Regions from separate parts of the Modestobacter lacusdianchii genome, predicted to be linked through region 2. Evidence: riboswitches for the same ligand, from Rfam matches in the RefSeq annotation. Region 2 holds a riboswitch; the other holds the start of a gene.
The links. Region 2 has a riboswitch for cyclic di-AMP ahead of ACJTNH_RS11215 (C40 family peptidase). Riboswitches for the same ligand answer to the same signal wherever they lie in the genome.
Positions count from the first base shown of each region.

Region 1 (4,178 bases), on a different contig from region 2:
GACCCGGCGGGTGTCGCCGTCGTACGGGCCGCTGCACCGCATCCAGCCGGTGGAGGGCCGCTGGTTGCGCGCGGGTGACCGGCAGAGCCTGTCGCCGGCGCTGGTGGTCAACCGGGACTTCCTGGGGCTGCTCGGGGTGACCGACCTGAGCGGTCACCCGACCGTGGTCATCGGCGGCCCGCAGCCGGTGCTCGCCACGATCGTCGGGGTGGCCGCCTGGAACGAGGGCTACCCGGCCGCCTACCGGATCGACTCCTCCGCCGGGGACGCCACCGCGTCGGCCGGCGGGGTCGGCTTCTGGTCACCGCCCACCCTGGAGCTGTGGGTGCCCTCCGACCAGGCCGACGCGGTGGTGGCCGCGGTGCGGACCGACCTGGCCCGGTTGCTGCCCGGCGCCGAGGTGCAGGCCAACCGGCAGGACCCGGAGAACCTGGAGGACACGATCGCGAAGCTCCGGCTCGCGGTGCGCGCCGCCGGCCTGGTGGTGCTGTTCCTGGGTGGGCTGGGCGTGCTGAACATCGGTCTGGTCACCGTGCGGCAACGGATCCGGGAGATCGGCGTGCGGCGCAGCTTCGGGGCGACCTCCGCGCGGGTCTTCTCCGCGGTCGTGCTGGAGAGCGTGGTGGCCACGGCCCTGGCCGGGCTGGCCGCGGTGGCCGTGTCCGTGGCGATCGTGCGCAACCTGCCGCTGGAGCGGTGGTTGGCCGGTGGCGTCCCGCTGGCCGACGCCCCCGGCTTCCCGGTCTCCGCCGCGGTCGAGGGGCTGCTCGCCGCCACGGCCGTGGGGGCGCTGGCCGGGCTGGTGCCCGCGCTGATCGCCGTCCGGGTCAAGGTGATCGACGCGATCAGGTTCTGACGCGGGCCCGCGCCCTCCCCACCGCGCACGGTGGGGAGGGCGGGGCGTGCCTCAGAGCGCCAGCTGCTGCCCGACGTAGATCAGGTGCGGGTCGCTGATGGTGCCCTGGTTGGCCGCGTAGAGCGCCCGCCAGCCGCCGGCGACGCCCTGCGCGCTGGCGATGCTGCCGAGGGTGTCACCCGGCTGCACCGTGTAGCTGCCCCCGGACGGGGCCGGTGCGGGGGCCGGTGCCGGATCGGCGACCGCCGTGGTGCCGCCGGTCAGGTACTGCCCGCACACCGGCCAGGCGCCGATGCCCTGGCCGACGAGCACCCGCTCGGCGACGGCGATCTGCTGGGCCGGGGTGGCCAGGTCGGCGCGCGGCGCGAACTCGAGGCCGCCGTAACCCTCCCAGGTGGGCTGGTAGAACTGCAGCCCGCCGTAGTAGCCGTTGCCGGTGTTGATCTGCCAGTTGCCGCTGGACTCGCAGTCGGCGACGCCGCTCCAGTCGTGCTCCCCGGCGGCCGAGGCGGGCGCGGCGAGGACGCCGATCCCGATCGCGGTCGCGCCGGCCAGGACGGCGCCGCCCCGGGTCAGGCGACGGGTCCGGGACGTGTTCGTGTGGGACAAGTGATCCTCCGATCACCGCCTGCGAGGTGAGCTGTCGGGTTCGGGCTGATCGATGCCCGGCCGGTCGTGCAGCGCGCACGGCACGGCTTCACCCCGAGACGCGCGGACGCGTCGGTGGAGAGTGGTTCCCCCGCCCCCGTCCTGGAATGCTCGGGGTCAGGCGACCGGCGGACGGGGTTGGGCGGTCCGGTGCCTCGTACCCGGCCATTCCGGCCCGGGCACGCGACCCATGGTGTGCGAGACCGTCCGGTTCCGCTCGTCCTCTCCGGTGCCGGTCGGGCGTCCGCCCAGGAGCGGTCGCGACAGGCCGGACGCTCGGCGGCTCCCCGTGGGCCGCCACCCACTCAGCGTCACCGCCCCCGGACGCCGAACGGCGGCCGGACCCAAGAGCCCGACCGCCGCTCGGCCCCCTCCCCGGCCCGCCCTGAGCTTGCGACGGGTGGGGAGGAAGGGGGTCCTTCCTCAGTCCCGCACGAGCAGCGCGACCGGCAGCTGGGTGAGCAGGTCGGCCAGCCGGACCCCGGCCCGGTCGGAGACGACCCGGTTGCCGGTGAGCAGGTCCCGCCAGGCACCGGTGCGCGAGCCGACGGTCGTGTCGCCCCAGCCGGTCTCGGCCAGGTGCACCGGCCGGCGGGTCGCCACCGTCACCACCCCGCCGCGGTCGAAGGCGATCACCGAGTCGGCGGCCGGCCCGGTCGCCTCGACCGGCATGTAGCCGGCGTACGCCTCGGGGGAGTCGCGGCGGTGCCGCAGCGTGCGGGAGACCACCAGCAGCTTGGCCGCACCCGTCTCGTCGACCGGCGGGACCCAGCCCTCGTCGAGCCGGCTGAGCAGCTCGCGCCGCAGGTCGTAGTCGACCGGACGGCGGTTGTCCGGGTCGACCAGCGAGAAGTCCCACAGCTCGGTGCCCTGGTAGACGTCCGGGACACCGGCGATGGTCAGCTGCAGCAGCTTCTGGCTCAGCGAGTTGCTGTACCCGAAGGGCGCGACCCGCTGCACGAACGCCTCGATCTCGGCGTGCGTGGTCGCGTCGTCGAAGGCCGCGTCGACCAGCGCGTGCAGCTGGTCCTCGAACTCCTGCACCGGGTTGGTCCAGGTGGTCGAGGTGCCGGCCTCCCGGGCGGCCTTCTCCACGTAGGCGTGCGCCCGCTCCCGGGACAGCGGCCAGGCGCCGACCAGGTTCTGCCACACGAGGTGGGCCAGCTGCCGGTCGGCGAGCGGGTGCCGGCCGAGCCAGCCGCGCACCAGGCCGGCCCACTCGCTGGGCACCTCGGCGAGCACCGCCAGCCGCGCCCGGACGTCCTCGCTGCGCTTGGTGTCGTGCGTCGACAGCGTCGTCATCGACGCCGGACGGCGCTCGGCCCGCTGCTGCTGCGCCTCGTGGAACTCGGCGACCGTGGTGCCGAACCGCGCCGGGTCGCCACCCACCTCGTTGAGCGCGACGAACCGGGCCCACCGGTAGTAGGCGCTGTCCTCCACGCCCTTGGCCATCACCGGGCCGGAGGTCTGCTCGAAGCGGGTGGCCAGCTCGGTGCCGGCCGAGCCGAGCAGCGGGTGCAGCGCGTCGACGGCGTCGGCCAGGTCGGCGCGGCGCTGCTTGACCGCCGCGACCGTCTCGTCCAGGTGCTCGCGGCCGTCAGGCAGGTAGCTGCGGTAGACGGGGAAGCTCGCCAGCAGCTCGGCCAGCCCCTCGCGCACCTGCTCGGCCGGCACGCCCGGCAGCTCGCCGACGATGCGCTGCAGCCGGGCCACCTCCGAGCCGAGCATGCCGTCGGTGACCTCGCGCTTGCAGTCGTGCACCAGCTGCGCGTAGTCGACCTGCCCACCGGCCAGCTCGGTGTCCAGGGCGGTGATCGCCGCCTCGCCGGCCGGGTCGACCAGCACCTCGTCGACCTCGGAGAGCGCGTCGTACCCCGTCGTCCCGGCCGTCTTCCACGACCCGGGCAGCTCCTCGCCGGGCTCGAGGATCTTCTCCACCACGGTCCACCGGTCGCCGGTGGCCTCGGCCAGGGCGTCGAGGTAGCCCTTGGGGTCGGCGAGGCCGTCCGGGTGGTCGATCCGCAGCGCGTCGACCGAGCCGTTCTCGACCAGCTCCACGATCAGCGCGTGGGTGGCCCGGAAGACCTCCGGGTCCTCCACCCGCAGCCCGGCGAGGGTGTTGATCGCGAAGAACCGGCGGTAGTTGAGCTGGTCGTCGGCGCGCCGCCAGTCGACCAGCTCGTAGTGCTGCCGGGCGTGCACCTCCTGCGGCGGCCCGCCCTCGGTGCCCGGGGCGATCGGGAACCGGTTGTCGTAGTACCGGAGCTCGCCGTCGACCACCTCCAGCTCCGACACGTCGTCCGCGCTGCCCAGCACCGGGATGCGCACCTTGCCGCCACCGAAGTCCCAGTCGACGTCGAAGGCGTCGGCGTGCGCGGACTCCCGCCCGTGCTGCAGCAGGTCCCACCACCAGGTCGACTCGGCCGGGTCGCTGACGCCCATGTGGTTGGGCACCAGGTCCAGCACCAGGCCCAGGCCGTGCTCGTGCAGCGCGGCGACCAGCCGGTCGAACCCGGCCCGGCCCCCGCGCGGCTCGTCGATGTGGGCGTGGTCGACGGTGTCGTACCCGTGCGTGCTCCCCGCCGCCGAGCGCAGCAGCGGCGAGGAGTAGGCGTGGGTGACGCCGAGGTCGGCCAGGTACCCGGCCACCGCCGCGGCGTCGTCCAGGGTGAAG
Region 1 is NZ_JBJJTJ010000034.1:26,220-30,397, forward strand. It holds gene ACJTNH_RS18355 (ABC transporter permease) at 1-856, shown strand, start outside; gene ACJTNH_RS18360 (transglycosylase family protein) at 908-1,465, opposite strand; cyclic di-AMP (ydaO/yuaA leader) riboswitch at 1,467-1,638, opposite strand; gene treY (malto-oligosyltrehalose synthase) at 1,928-4,178, opposite strand, start outside.
Region 1: it holds a riboswitch for cyclic di-AMP, as region 2 does, so the genes downstream of both, ACJTNH_RS18360 (transglycosylase family protein) here and ACJTNH_RS11215 (C40 family peptidase) in region 2, are expected to answer to the same signal.

Region 2 (4,178 bases):
GCCTCCGCACCGTGGACCGGCGGGCGCTGCGGCCGATGAGGCGGACCGGTGGCGGCCCAGCTGTGTACCGAGCCGCCACCGGATCGATCCGTCAGCTCCCAAGCTCAGCGAGCAGCGCCTGCATCTCCTCGATCTCGGCGGCCTGAGAGCTGGCGATCTCCTGAGCCAGGGCGATTGCGTCGATGTTCTGACCATCAACCATCTCGGTCTTGGCCATGTCAACCGCTCCCTGGTGGTGCTCGGTCATCATCTCCAGGAACATCCGGTCGAAGTCGGCGCCGGAGGCGGTCTCCAGCCCCGACATGTCCATGTTCATGTCCATGCCGCCCATGTCTCCTGAGCCGTGGTCCATGCCGTCCATGTCATCGGACTCAGACTGTCCCCAGTCTTCCAGCCAGCCGGTCATGGTCTGGATCTCGGGGTCTTGAGCGGCTTCGATCCTGCTGGCGAGCTGCAGGACCCGGGGGTCCTGAGCGCGTCCGTCGGCCAGCTGCGCCATCTCCAGGGCACCCTCGTGGTGCGGGATCATGCCCTGGACGAACTCGACGTCGGCTTCGTTGAACTCAGCCGACACACTCGCCGAGCTCGAGCTGGCAGCGCTGTTGTCATCCGAGCCGTTGGAACAACCGGCGAGGACGATCACGCCGGCGATGAGCCCTCCGGTGAGGCGGGTAAGGCCAAGGGCGGTGCGGGTCATTGCTTCTCCTGTGGATGAGATCTGGGTGTGAACGACTGACCCGATGCACGCGGGAGCGCGCCGGGTCGGCGATTCGGCCTAGATCCGCAGGAGACAGAGAGAAGCGAGGTCCGGCGGTCTGGGGAGCTGGATGGAGTCCCACCACGATCTGGCCCGGACCAGGCCCGCTCCTCGGCCACCGGGTGGAGTTCTCCGGATCAGGAGTACGGCGGCCAGGAAGGCCAGTCCGGCGAGCAGGATCCCCAGGCACACCGCCAGAGCATGAGCGCCGCTGTGGACCGGTGCGGGGTGGCTGGAAGCCTTGGCTCCTGGCGCGACCTTCCCCCCTGTCAGGGCGTCAGCGGAAACGGTGGTCACGACCGAGGCTGCGACCACCGTCACTTCTCCCCCCGCACCAGCCGGCGCAGCTCTCATGTGAGCCATGTCGGTGTGGGTGCCGGTGTGGGTGCCGCCTACGTCTGCGCTCACGCACTGCAGCCCGTGCATGGAGAACACGGCAGCGAGGACGAGCATCGCCAGCATGCGAACCGAACGCATCGTCCCCCCCTTCTCGCGCGCCTCCCCAGACACTACTACGCCCTGTAGTACTGAGCGTGGCCGCCGACTCGACCCACGGGCGACCCGGGACATCCGGGCCCCGCGGGCCGGCTCGTCAGGGGAGGATGCGGCGGGCTCCGGCGTAGCCGGACATGTCCACGCTGCCGACGCTGACCGGCTCGCCGAACGTCGTGGCGTGGACCATCTGCCCGCCACCGATGTAGATGCCGATGTGGCTGATCGGGCTGTAGTAGTAGACGAGATCGCCAGGCTGCAGCTCCGCACGGGAGACCGCACGCCCCATGGACGCCTGGATCTTGCTGGAGTGCGGCAGGGAGATGCCGGCGGCGGCAAAGGCGTACTGGGTCAGCCCTGAGCAGTCGAAGGCGTCCGGCCCGCCGGCGGCCCACACGTACGGGTCGCCCACCTGCGCAAGCGCCGTGTCGATCACCACCTGAGCGGCGTCACTGCCCGCATCCACCGAACCTGCCGGAGGCGCCTGCAGCGACTGCCCTCCGTGGGCGACATCGGCCTCCTGCTGCTGCTCAGCAGTGAGGGTGGCGTACTGGGCCTTGTAGCCCTCGATCTCGGTCTGCAGTTGCTCCTGCTGCGCCTCGACCGATCGCAACTGGGCCTCGGCCTCGGCCGTGGCCTCCGCCGCCGCAGCGCCTGCGCTCTCCGCAGCTGCGCGTGCCGCAGCCACACGCTCGAGGACGTCGTTGTGATATCCGGCGACAGACTCCAGGGTGGCGACCCGTTCGAGGAACTCGTCCGCAGACCCGCTGGTCATGAACGCCTGCAGGGACCCCAGGGCGTCACCGGTGAACGCGGTCTGCGCGACAGTGGCGATCTGGTCTTCCAGGGCGGCAAGCTGGGCATCAGCCTCCGCCAGCTGGGCGGCGGCGCCAGCCGCGGCGGCCTGCTGCTGGGCGAGGATCTCCCGGGCCTCGTTGAAGTCCTCGGTGAGGACTTCCAGCTCATGACCTCTCTCGGCCGCGAGCTGGGCGGCCTGCTGGCCGGTGGTCGCCTCATCCGGCGCGGCGATGGCGCTGCCCGGAGTCAGGCCCATGCTGGCCGCACCCAGCAGCGCCAACACCGTGAGACGGGTGAGGGGTCGCCGTCCAGGGCGGGCGGTCACTGCTCGACGGGTGCTTCCGGCACGAAGTGTCGCCACGGGTGGCGGCTCCTGTCTTCCATGGCCGCCTACCGAGTTAGCTGACGGGTTCGGGCGGGAAGTCGCCCGTCGCGTCCGCCCACGTGGGCGGACGCGATTGACCCCAGGACTGCGGTGGGTCCCCGGTCCTCGGCTGTTGCCCGAGGTTCGGCGGCGCCGGGTCAAGGCCGCCCCATGGGCGACGACAACTCTTCCCGGCGCCGCTCAAAGTAGGGCCGGGGCAACTCCGCCACCACGTCCTCCTATGCGTGTTGAGTAGTTGGTACTGGAGTGACCACTGAGGTTCGATCGGGCACCCGAAAGCGTCAGATGCCGGTATGTCCGTCTGGTGCGGCCCATACGATTGGTCCGGTTGTACGAACTGAGCCAGGCCGCCGGCCCGGCGTGGGGCACACGCCCGTGTCGACGCAGCAAGCAGAGGAGCGGCCATGCCCCGGCTGGGCAAGCTCGAAGCCGCCGTGATGGACGTCTTGTGGTCCAGCGACTCGCCGCTGACCGTGCGCGAGGTCCTCGAGCGGATGCCCCCGCAACGGAATCTGGCCTACACGACCGTGATGACCGTGCTGGGGAACCTCTTGCGCAAGGGACTTCTCGACCGGGAGCCGGTGGGCCGTGCGTTCAGCTACCGCCCGACCGTGACCCGCCAAGGGGCGGCGGCCGCCTCGCTCAGGGAGATCCTGGACGCATCGGAGGACCCGCGGTCGGTGCTGCTGCACTTCGCCGAGACAGCCACCGACGAAGAGTCTTCTGTGCTGCGTGAGGCGCTCGCACGGCGAGCCGCGTCCTCGTGATCGGCATGATCGCCGTCCTGCTGGCGGGTACGGCTCTGGGCGCGCACGGGCACCGCCCATTGCTGTGGCTCGCCGATCGGCGGGTCGATCCGACCATCCTGTTGGTGGGCTGGTCACTCCTGACGGTGGGGCTCGTGGCCTCAGGCCTGGCCATGATCGGCCTGCTCGCCCTGCCGATGGACCAACACGAGGCCAGTGGGCTGTTCCAGCTCGTGGGGGGGTGCTGGACAGCGGTCACCACGGGCACCGTGCCCGCCTGGCAGCAGACTGTCGCCGGAGTCAGCCTGATCATGGCCGCGACCATCGTCGTGCGGCTCGGCAAGGCCGTCGTGAGTCGTGCGAGGTCGGTGAGGCGGCACGCCCCGCACGTCGAGCGGCTACGTCTCCTGGCCCTCAGCTCCTCATCAGGCGAGCCACTGTGGGTTCCTGACCAGCGCGCGATGGCCATGTCCATCGGCGGCCGACCTGGAGTGATCATCGCCTCCGATGGCTTACGGGCACAGCTGCCTCCCGAGGCGGTGACGGCGACACTGGAGCACGAGCGGGCTCACCTGCGCGGACACCACCATGCTCTCGTCACGGTTGCTGAGACGTTGGCTGCTGCGCTTCCGTGGTGTCCTCTGCTGCGCGCGGCGCCAGCCGCGACTCGGGACCTGGTGGAACTGGCCGCCGATGCGCAGGCGGCTCAGCGGTGCGGGCCCGAGGCCGTGCAGGTCGCACTGCGCAAGATGACCGGGCAGCCGGTTCTTCCCTTCGGGTTGGCCATGGCTTCCCGGCTCACCGAACTGCGGATCAGTCGGCTCGGAGGGTCCGGTGACCGGCGCATGCGCCGTCTTCTTCGCTGGCCGGGGGCTCTGGCGATGGCGTCCGGAGCTCTCCTGCTGCCCGCAGCGACCACGTGGCTGGGTGTCAACATCGTGCTGTGCGCGGTCACCTGATCAGCGGTTCCCCGAGTACTGAGTCTCACAAGGGCCATCGC
Region 2 is NZ_JBJJTJ010000012.1:101,583-105,760, forward strand. It holds gene ACJTNH_RS11210 (DUF305 domain-containing protein) at 92-697, opposite strand; gene ACJTNH_RS11215 (C40 family peptidase) at 1,350-2,330, opposite strand; cyclic di-AMP (ydaO/yuaA leader) riboswitch at 2,420-2,571, opposite strand; gene ACJTNH_RS11220 (BlaI/MecI/CopY family transcriptional regulator) at 2,837-3,199, shown strand; gene ACJTNH_RS11225 (M56 family metallopeptidase) at 3,196-4,137, shown strand.